One region of the Halanaerobium sp. genome, then DNA from elsewhere that is predicted to be linked to it. Evidence: riboswitches for the same ligand, from Rfam matches in the RefSeq annotation. Region 1 holds a riboswitch; the other holds the start of a gene.
The links. Region 1 has a riboswitch for FMN ahead of ribD (bifunctional diaminohydroxyphosphoribosylaminopyrimidine deaminase/5-amino-6-(5-phosphoribosylamino)uracil reductase RibD). Riboswitches for the same ligand answer to the same signal wherever they lie in the genome.

Region 1 (5,402 bases):
TTTTTAATGGTATTTTTATTCAAGTTCCTGAAAAAGGTTAACCATTTCAATCAGAGAAACAGCAGCATCATAGCCTTTATTCCCGGACTTTGTCCCAGCTCTAGAAATAGCCTGTTCTATTGTATCTGTTGTCAGAACCCCGAAAATAACCGGCTTTTCAGTATCCAGACCTGCTTTAGCAACCCCTTTTGAAACCTCTGCTGATACATAATCAAAATGAGGAGTTTCTCCTCTAATAACTGCACCCAGGGCAATTACACCGTCATATTCTTCTTTAACTGCCAGTTTCTTTGCAGTCAGCGGAATCTCAAATGCTCCCGGCACCCAGACAACATCAATATCTGTCTCATCCATTCCATGTCTTTTTAAGGCATCAACTGCACCTTCCAGTAATTTACCGGAAATAAATTCATTAAAACGCCCAACTACAATTGCTGTCTTCATTCCCTGTGCATTCAGTTTTCCTTCGATTGTCTTCATTTTTATCATTCTCCTTTTTGTGAATAATTTATTTTGTACCCGGTTCAAATAAGTTTTATAGATCGAGCAGGTGGCCCATTTTATCTTTTTTAACTTTGAGGTAAAACTCATTTTCCTGATTTGGGTCAATTTCGATTGGAACTCTTTCAGTCACCCTGAGGCCGTAACCTTCGAGTCCGACAATTTTGGTTGGATTATTTGTCAGCAGGCGGATTGTTGTCAGTCCAATTTCTGAAAGAATCTGAGCTCCAATTCCATAATCTCTTAAATCAGGATCAAAACCGAGAGCCACATTGGCTTCCACGGTGTCCATTCCCTGATCCTGCAGCTGGTAGGCCTTAATTTTGTTGACAAGCCCTATACCGCGGCCTTCCTGCCGCATATAGAGTACAACTCCTCGGCCCTCATCTTCAATTTGCTGCAGCGCTGCTGCCAGCTGCTCACCACAGTCACATCTTTTGGAGCCAAAAATATCTCCAGTAATACACTGGGAGTGAACCCGAACCAGTACATCTTCTTTATTTTCTACATCACCTTTGATAATTGCAATGTGCTCTTTATCATCAACTTTAGTTGTAAAAACCTTAATTTTAAAATCACCGAAATCAGACGGCAGTTCTGCTTCTGCTGCCAGCTCAATCAGCTTATCCTTTTCTTTTCTGTACTTGATTAAATCTTCAATTGAAATTAATTTCAAATCATGTTTTTCTGCAAATTCTTTCAGATAAGGTAGGCGCCCCATTTCCCCATCTTCTTTAATTATCTCACAGATAACTCCTGCAGGCTTTAAACCAGCCAGTCTGGCTAAATCAACAGCGGCCTCTGTATGACCGGCTCTTCTTAAAACTCCACCTTTTTTAGCAACCAGCGGAAATACATGGCCGGGGCGCATAAAATCACCGGCTTTGGAATTAGGATCGACCAGTTTTTGAATGGTAAGTGCCCTCTCCTGGGCAGAGATACCGGTTGTAACCTCTTTATGGTCAACAGAAACTGTAAAAGCTGTTCCGTGAGTTTCTGTGTTTTCATCAACCATTAACGGTAAATCAAGGCCTGAAATTGCCTCACTTTCCATTGGTGTACAGACCAGCCCTCTTGCCTCCTTGATCATAAAATTAATGGCCTCTTTATCTACTTTTTCAGCAGCCATTAAAAGATCACCTTCATTTTCTCGATCTTCATCATCAACAACTACTACCATTTTTCCTGCTTTAATATCTTCTACTGCAGCTTCTATTTTATCCATTTAAATTCTCCTTTCGGACAAATACTTACTTTAACTTTTCAAAAAAATATTTTTAAATATTTTGGTTATACAAAACCATTTTCAGCTAAAAACTCTTTCGACATCTCTGTCTCAGCTCTCGCTTGACTGGTCTTATTCCCGAGCATCTTATAAACATATTTGCCCAGCATATCAGTCTCAATATTAACCAAATCTCCAGCAGCAAGTTCGGAAAGATTTGTTTCTGCCCAGCTTTCTGGAATCAGTGAAATCTTTAAAATACCGTCTGTAATTCCCATCACTGTCAGGCTGACTCCATTTAAGGCAACCGAGCCTTTGTGAACAATAAATTTTTCTGTCTCCTGATCAACTTCCAGTTCTATAATTTTAGCATTATTTTCACTTTTAATTGACCTAACAGGTGCTGTGCTGTCAACATGTCCGGTGACAAAATGACCGCCAATAAAGTCATCTGGCCGCAGAGACTGCTCTAAATTAACAACTGATCCCCGCTCTAAATCACCTAAGTTGGTAGCTTTTAAAGTCTCAGGCATCACATCCGCCCTAAAATAATCACTGCCAAAATCAACTACTGTCAGACAGACCCCATTGACTGCGATGCTGTCTCCTTTTTTTACTTCATTTAGAACTTTCTCAGCCTTAATTTCCAGCTGATATTTGCTGCTGCCTTTAAATTTGCGCAAAAATTTCCCTTTTTCCTGTATTATACCGGTAAACAATAAATTCACCTCCCAGTTCAGTCCACAGTTCAGTGGCATATTTATAAACTAAACTCAGCTTTGAGTATTTTTCCTTTCTCCAATTAATAGAATATTATCTCCCAGATTTTTCTGTTCAGTAATTTTTAGTTCAACTGCAGCTGACATCATTTTGGGACCGCTGCCGCAGAAAGAAGCTATACCGTCACTGCCTCCATAAATTTTAGGAGCAATAAAATAATAAAATTTATCGACCAGATCTTCCTGCAGAAATGTATGACTTAATCTCGCTCCTCCTTCAACCAGGAGACTGCTTATTTTACGCTGATGCAGGCTTTTTAAAATTTCTCTGAGCTGAAAATAACCATCATTTTCAGCTTTAAAACTCAGAAGCTGAACCTGCTCTTTTTCCATTAATTTTTTCTTTTTGGCGTGGATTGCTGCCGCCCTGGCAGGAGGAAAATCATCGGCACAGATAATCAGAGTTTCGGCCTCTGACTGCTGATTGATAATTTTAGCATCCAGCGGAATATCAAGCAGAGGATCCAGAATAATTCTTAAAGGATCGATTCCACTTTCAGCTTCCAGTCTGGCAGTTAGCGAGGGATCATCAGCCAGCACTGTACCAATCCCAACCATAATTGCATCAACCCGGTGTCTTAATTTATGACCTTCCAGTCTGGCTCTGGAGTTGGTAATCCATTTAGAATCGCCAGTGCTGGTGGCTATATATCCATCCAGGGTCTGAGCCTTTTTTAAATAGACAAAGGGATATTCACTCTGAATATATTTCAAAAAGCTTTCATTTAAAACTTCAGCTTTTTCCTGAAAAAGTCCGACTTCAACTTCTATCCCCGCTTCTTTCAGCATTTCAATTCCTCTGCCAGCAACCTCAGGGTTCGGATCAACCATAGCAATCACTGCTCTTTTAATCCCGGAATCAATAACTTTTTGAGCACAGGGTGGAGTTTTGCCATAATGACTGCAGGGTTCAAGTGTAACATAAATATCAGCACCGCGGGCAGCTTCTCCTGCAGCCTCGAGTGCGAAGACTTCTGCATGAGGCCCTCCATACTGCTGGTGATAACCCTCACCAATAATTTCTCCGTCTTTAACCACAACCGCTCCCACCATAGGATTTGGGGAAGTACTTCCTGCACCTCTGCGGGCAAGATTTAAAGCCCGGGCCATATACTTTTGATCATCAATTGAAAAATTCTGCATCTTATACCTCCAGTACTTCTGAGATTATCACTCTTTATTTGATAGTTTTTCTTTCCCAGATATTCAAAAATATTTTTAAAATCTTTTATAGTATTAAAATAGAAAAAGCCCCTCCATCACTGGAAGGACTTTAATAGTCATTTTTTATTTAAATCTATCAACAGCTAAAAAATTCACTTATTCTGCCATAAATATACAAAATAAATTAGATTAATAAATTTAAAATCTAACTCCCTTCCAGACTTTACTGTCGGTTCTGCATTTCATCAGATCAATCCAAAATGGACTTGTGGACTATTACCACCGGTAGGGAATTTCACCCATCCTCGTTAGTTATATTCAATTTTCTAGTTATATTTTAGCATTTTAAGCTTGAATTGTAAAGTTAAATTTTACTCAAAGTTTAAATTATCCAGTCTTCCCCAGAGCTCCAGCTGATAATATCCCTCTTCATCCTGCTCAAAATTATCACCATTTAGAAGTTGAGCAAATAAAAGGAGCTGTTCTACAGACTGATTTTTAGCTTTAAATTTAAGTAGTGAGCTGCTGATATAAGGTACCTCTTCACTATAATTGAATTCTGCATTCAGCCGGGCATCAATTAAGTTTGAAATTAAATCTAATTCGCTTCTGCCCTTCGGATGGTTAAACTGCTGCAGATAATTTAAAGAATCAATATTGAGTTCAAATTCACCATTTTGAGCTAAAATACCGAAACTGCTCTGATTTACTTCCTGACTTAAATTTTCTTTCAGGACAAGCTGAAAATCACTTAGATCGAAATTAAGATCAAATTTCTGAATTTGGTAATTCTTTTTTTCCGAATCTAAATACATCGCAAAATCAGAATCGAGATTTAATTCGGCAAAGGAAAATTGATTAAACAGCTCATTTCCAGAGAGATTTATTAACTCACCATTTAGAGCAAGTTGATAATTACTCTGCAGCTCTTTTAAAATCAGTTTTTGATTTTGGCGGCTGTAAAGAACAATTTCTGCCAGTGCTGTTTCCATTTCTTCTGCCATTTCTTCAGGCTCAGATTCTGTTTTAGAAGTCTCTGCTGCTTCCACTTCTGCTTCTGTTCTCTCCTCCAGCACAGTCTCAAAATCAAGTTGATAATCAATAAATTCATTTTTTAAAGCAAAATTATTTACAGTTAATTTCTGATTCTGGCTCTGATAATCAGCGTTAAAAGCGAAGTCTCTAAAAGTAGAAATTCGCTCCCAGTTAGCTTTAGTAATTCCATAACTTCGATAAAAGGGATAATCATAAATTACTTCTTCACTTGCAATATTTAAGCGATGATTATTTTTAATCAGCTGCAGTGGTTCCTTAACAGACTGAGAATTGATCTCCCCCTGATAGCTGAGGCTGCTGTTATAAAAGTCAAAATGATTATTCTGCTGCAGATCATAAAAACTAAATTTGTCTATTTCTGCTGTAATGTCTTTTTTAGCTAAAAATTTTCCATCTTTAAGGTAATTGAAAATCTGCTGCCAGCTGAATTCTATTTCTGCCCCGTTAAGTTCAATACTCTGATCACTGTTATTTTGGAAACTCAGAGTATTAAGCTCCACCCTTCTTAAAAGTGGGTTAGAATTAATATTTAAATAACGCAGCTGATAGTTATTTTCTGCTGCAATTTCTTTAAGATCATTTTCTAAATCTCCGGCCAGTTTGCGGCCCAAAAAATAATTCAGTGAAAATACTGCTGCCGCAATTAAGAGCATTAATAAGAGATAAATTGAGGCCTT
Region 2 (5,402 bases), on a different contig from region 1:
TTTCCGGTATTTTGAGGAATTTCTGGTTCAACAAGTACAATATTCAAGTTTATCACCTTTGTTATATCTATTTTTCTGAATTGATTTTTACTTATCTTCTACAAAAGTTAAATTTCTATTAAACTTCTATTTTTAGACCATCATAAGCTGGACTTACATACTCAGGCAGATAATCATTTAATTTCTGATGGTCAAGTCTGTGAGAGATATGAGTTAAATAACCGTGTTTTAAATTTAAGCTTTCAATCAGCTCCACTGCCTGGTCAACCGACATGTGAGTTGGGTGTTCTTCAAAACGAAGTGCATCAACTGCTGCATATTCTATACCTTCCAGGAGTTTTAAAGAACTCTCAGAGATTTTACTGCAGTCAGTTAGATAGGCAAAATTATTAATCCGGTAAGCAAGTATCTTGTTGTCCCCATGATAGATTGGTACCGGTTGAACTGTTAAATCTTTAAAATGCATCTCTTCTTCAATCTTCTTTAAAATAACCTGGGGAACTCCTCCACCAGGATTTTCTTCGGAAAATATATAAGGAAAAACTTTTTTTATATGATTTAAAGTTTTATGATCACCATATACAGGCATTTCTTTACCCTGAAACCAGTTTAAAGCCCTGATATCATCAAACCCCATAATATGATCTGCATGAGCATGGGTCATCAAAACTGAATCAACATTTTTTATTTTATTAGCAATTAACTCCAGCCTCATCTCAGGCGGAGTATCAATTAACAAATTATATTCTTCACTTTTTATATGAATCGATGTGCGCATCCTTTTATTCTTTGGATTATTTGACTGACACACCTCACAATCACAGGCAATTACAGGTACCCCGTGGGAGGTTCCAGTTCCTAAAAATGTTATTTGCAAAAAAACAACCCCTCTCATTAAAAATTTTAACTTAAAAGAGGGGCATTTGTCAAACATTTAACTAATTTATTTGCTTTAATAATCCCTTATTTCTCAGGAAATTTGCCAGTTTTTTATAAATTAAAACTGTAATAATCGAGTTAATTACTGCTTTGGTTAAATTAAATGGTAAAATTCCGGGCAACATCATCTGTAGAACCTGTTCTCTGGGAATCCCATAAAAGATTGGATTAAAAATCAAATTGGCTCCTGCCATCACAACTGTCATTGCAATTGAACCAATTGCAAGTCCTTTAATTGCTCCGACTTTGTTATGGTGTTTTTGATAAAAATAACCTGCTGTACCCGCAAAGACACCTGTTGCTAGAAAATGCATAAAAGCCCCGAAAGGACCTCCCAGGCCTGTAAATACTGCCATTAAAATTGATAATATAAAGGTAGCCCCAAGTGCGGCAGCTGGCCCAAACATAAATGAAATGATTAAGATTGGAATATCTCCTGGTTCATAAATTAAAAATGGTAAAAACATCGGAAAACGAATCAGCAGCATTAATACCAGTGAAAAAGCTGATAAAACTGCAATTGTAGTAATTCTTTTTGTATCCATCTTTTCTCTCCTCATTGTTTATTTATTATCTCCAATTAAAACAAAAAATTAGCCCATTTTTACAGGGCTAATCAATTATCAAATCTTCTTTATTCCGGACTGTACCGTCGGTACTGGAATTTCACCAGTTCAGCTGAAGCTCGTGGACTATACCACCGGTTTGGAATTGCTTTTAAGCTCACCAGACCCTGAAGATAATATTTTTTTGTCAGTTTTATTATAAGCAATTTTTTCCCAAAAAGCAAATTTTTGATTAAACAGCTGCTTAATTAATTTTTTCAATTTCTACTCCGGGATAAAAATGCTTAATAATCTCCTGGTAATTCCAGCCTGCAGCTCCCATTCCTGCTGATGCTGACTGGTCAAGACCAAGATTATGACCCCAGCCGGAGCCGTAAACATAAAGTTCTTTTAAATAACCATTCTGATCATAGTGGCTGTCAAAATAAAAGCGGCTGCTTTTTAAACCCCCGAGTACTCTTCTGATCTGGGAGACACTGTAATCTTTACTTTCCTGATCACTGTAAATACTCAGTGAAGTAATTGTCCCACCCTGAGCTCGCTGATTGACCTCTATTTTTCTAATTTTATTTAGCTCGCTCCTGTATTCTATAACTTCTGCAGGAACTCTTAACTGCCAGCGATAATTACTGCTGCCGAAATCTTTAGAATAAGATTCTGGAGAAGATAAAAGCCACTGCTGCAGCTCAACTGGGGCCAGCGGAAACTCATAATCATCATTTTTCATCTGATTTGCCCCCCGCAGATAATACAAATCTGCAGACCAGATTTGATCACTGCGCTCTGTAAAACCACCACTGTTGCTGCTGAAAACAGCTTCAATAACTCTACCTTCATAGACTGCACTTTCTCCCTGAGTTGATAAAACTGCTTCTGTAGTGCGCTCATTTTCACTCATTATCCCATTATAGGCTGCACAGTGAACACTTGAACAGAGATCATAACCATCACTGCTGTGGCGTCCTAAATTGCTGAGCGTATAACTTCTAGCTGCTACAGCCTGGGCCTTTAAGGCTTCCTCTGGCCAGCTGGCATAAATTTCTGAAGGAACTACAGAAACCAAATAGGGTGTCAGTTCAACCTGATTAATTAGGGTAAACTCTTCTCCTTCACCTTTGATGATCATATTACCTCTGTACTGTCTGTTGCCGCTCCCCTGCCAGAAATATCCCTGACCATAATTAATATTATAGACATAAAAGGAAGAATTTTGCTGACTGCTGTAAATCTGATATTCAAGATCAGAGCTGCCGAGCCTTACTCTTTCCTCCTCAGTTCGAATAAATATTGATCCAGCTTCTATTTCGAGCAGATAATTTTTTCGCGGCTCAGCTCGATAGATAATTTTACCATCATAAACTACTGAAAAAGGATCTGAATACTGGAAAAGAAGATGTTCATTATTTTCCTGGAGTCCAATTCTCAGCAGCTGATTTTCTTCCTGATTTTTTAGTTCTTCAACTTCACGCCAGGAAGCCTCTAAAGTAAACGGATTAATTTCTTCTGGTTCTTCTTGATCTTCAGCATCAGGTTTTAGCTGAGGATATTTATCCTGATATTGATTAATTTTCTGATAGGCTAAGTCTCTAAACCAGCCATAAGAAAGGGTCCGCTGCCAGTAATTATAAGCTTCAATTTCTTCACCGGCAAGTTCAAGCATCTCAGCCATATTTTTAAAGAGATATGTCTGACCTCTATTTTCCTCATAGGCTGACTGATAATTATTAAATGCCTGCTTAAAATTATCCTTTTTCCGGTTTAGTTCTGCACTAAGTAGATAAACTTCCGACTGATTAACTTTTAAATTAGTGATTTTCATCAAATATTCTTCTGCTTTATCAAGGTTATCTAAATCTAAATTATTCTTAATCAAGTAATAATATTTCTGGTAACGCAGAGATTCCTGCTCCAGCTGCTCATCAACCTTATTTTCCAAAATATAATTTGAGGCAAGCTGATTGTTGAGCTCATAAAAATTAACTGCCAGATCCAAATAGTCCTGGTTCTGATTACTTAAAATCGTTAACTGCATCCGCGTCTTATTTTCTGCCTGCAGTTTATTCTGATCATTATAGATTACAGCCAGATTACGCCTGCTTTCTAAATTAAACGGAGAAAGTTCAATTATCTCCTGATAATAGTTTTCTGCCGTAGAATAATTCCCCTCATAATATGCTTCCTCTGCTAATTTAAATAATTCATTGATAGTTCTATCTCTGCTCTCCTGAGCCATGGTTACAGCTGCCTTTTCTTCCTCCTGATAAAAATGATCAACAACTGGAATTAAAATCCCCAGTAAAAGAGCAGAGATTATTATTAACCTAAAAACTTTTTTCATTAAATACAACTCCTAGTTTAAAGAAGATCACTTGCAATCTCGGCAAGTTCAGATCTTTCTCCTTCCTTTAGCATAATGTGACCGGCAATTTTTTGATCATGAAATTTATGAGCAAGATAATTTAATCCATTCTTATGAAAGTTCAAATATGGATTATCTATCTGATAAGGGTCACCGGTAAAGACTAATTTAGACCCTTCTCCAGCTCTGGTCACTATTGTTTTAACCTCATGTAAAGATAGATTTTGTGCTTCATCGATTATTATAAACTGATCTGGAACAGACCGCCCTCTAATATAGGTTAACGGTTCAACCTGAATTAAATCTTTATCAAGTAATTTCTGATAGGCATAATCTGCATTTTTATTTCGGTGAACAATAAAGTCCAGATTATCAAAAATAGGCTGCATCCAGGGGCCCATTTTTTCTTCAACATCACCCGGTAAAAAGCCCATTTCTTTACCCATTGGCTGGATTGGTCGAGCCACAAGCAGCTTGGAATAAGTCTGCTCATCTACCGCCTTTGCCAGACCTGCTGCTATTGCCAGTAAGGTTTTACCTGTACCAGCTTTACCTGACATAGTCACCAGTTTAATTTCATCATCAAGCAGCAGTTCAAGAGCAAGCTGCTGTTCCCTATTTCTGGCTCTAATTTTTGCCGGCTGACTCTTATTATAGCGGAGAGTAACCAGATTTTCGCCATCGAATCGGGCCAGAGCAGTATTTTTATTTCGATCATCAGCTGTCAGCTGTACAAATTCATTTGGATAAAGTGAGTCATCGAGCTGATCCAGTTCTGCTGGAGAAATTTTTTCTTCCTTAAAAAATTTATCGATTAACGAAGAACTGCAGCTAATTTCCTTAAACCCCGAATATATTTCTTCTTCCTTCAATCTGCTTGAATTATGCTCTTCTGCCTCCAGACCATAGGCATCACAGATTAAGCGCAGATTGATATCATCAGAGATCATTACTACCTTTTTATCTGAGTTTTCTTTCTGAAGGTGAATTGCAGTTGAGATGATTCGATTATCCATCTTACTGGAGCTCAATCCTTCGGGAAGTTCGAGTCCACCATTGATAACAATTTTAATAGTTCCACCTGAATCCAACTCTACCCCGTCGTGCAGATTACCCTTAGCTCTAATTTCTTCTAAAATTCTTGAACTTTCGCGGGCATTATAACCTAAATCTGAACTTTTTGTCTTCAAATTATCAATTTCTTCTAAAACAGCCAGTGGGATAATAACATCATTATCTTCAAAACTATAGATGGCGCGCGGGTCATTTAACAACACATTGGTGTCCAGAACAAATATTTTTTTCATCAAATCATCTCCTCTTTATTTTTTTAAATCAAAGATGAATCTTTTTTTATTTACTTGCTGTAATAAGTACAGAGATTAGAAGCAAAACAATTTTCACAGTCAGGATTTTGTGCTTTACAGAGCGCCCGACCGTGGTCAATTAACCAGTGATGAAAATCTATCCAGTATTTTTTGGGAATTAAATCTGTTAATTCCTTTTCTGTCTGCGAAACATTCTGACCGCTGCTCAAA

Region 2: another riboswitch for FMN. It lies ahead of CI949_RS03530 (ECF transporter S component); the one in region 1 lies ahead of ribD (bifunctional diaminohydroxyphosphoribosylaminopyrimidine deaminase/5-amino-6-(5-phosphoribosylamino)uracil reductase RibD).

Annotation. Positions count from the first base shown of each region.
Region 1 covers NZ_QBLR01000085.1:721-6,122, forward strand. The annotation lists gene ribE (6,7-dimethyl-8-ribityllumazine synthase) at 16-480, opposite strand; gene CI949_RS10065 (bifunctional 3,4-dihydroxy-2-butanone-4-phosphate synthase/GTP cyclohydrolase II) at 536-1,726, opposite strand; gene CI949_RS10070 (riboflavin synthase) at 1,792-2,445, opposite strand; gene ribD (bifunctional diaminohydroxyphosphoribosylaminopyrimidine deaminase/5-amino-6-(5-phosphoribosylamino)uracil reductase RibD) at 2,500-3,648, opposite strand; FMN riboswitch at 3,870-3,986, opposite strand; gene CI949_RS10080 (hypothetical protein) at 4,041-5,402, opposite strand, start outside.
Region 2 covers NZ_QBLR01000017.1:1,540-6,941, forward strand. The annotation lists gene trmL (tRNA (uridine(34)/cytosine(34)/5-carboxymethylaminomethyluridine(34)-2'-O)-methyltransferase TrmL) at 1-53, opposite strand, end outside; gene CI949_RS03525 (MBL fold metallo-hydrolase) at 119-877, opposite strand; gene CI949_RS03530 (ECF transporter S component) at 939-1,484, opposite strand; FMN riboswitch at 1,563-1,684, opposite strand; gene CI949_RS03535 (SpoIID/LytB domain-containing protein) at 1,750-3,843, opposite strand; gene CI949_RS03540 (PhoH family protein) at 3,861-5,171, opposite strand; gene nth (endonuclease III) at 5,222-5,402, opposite strand, start outside.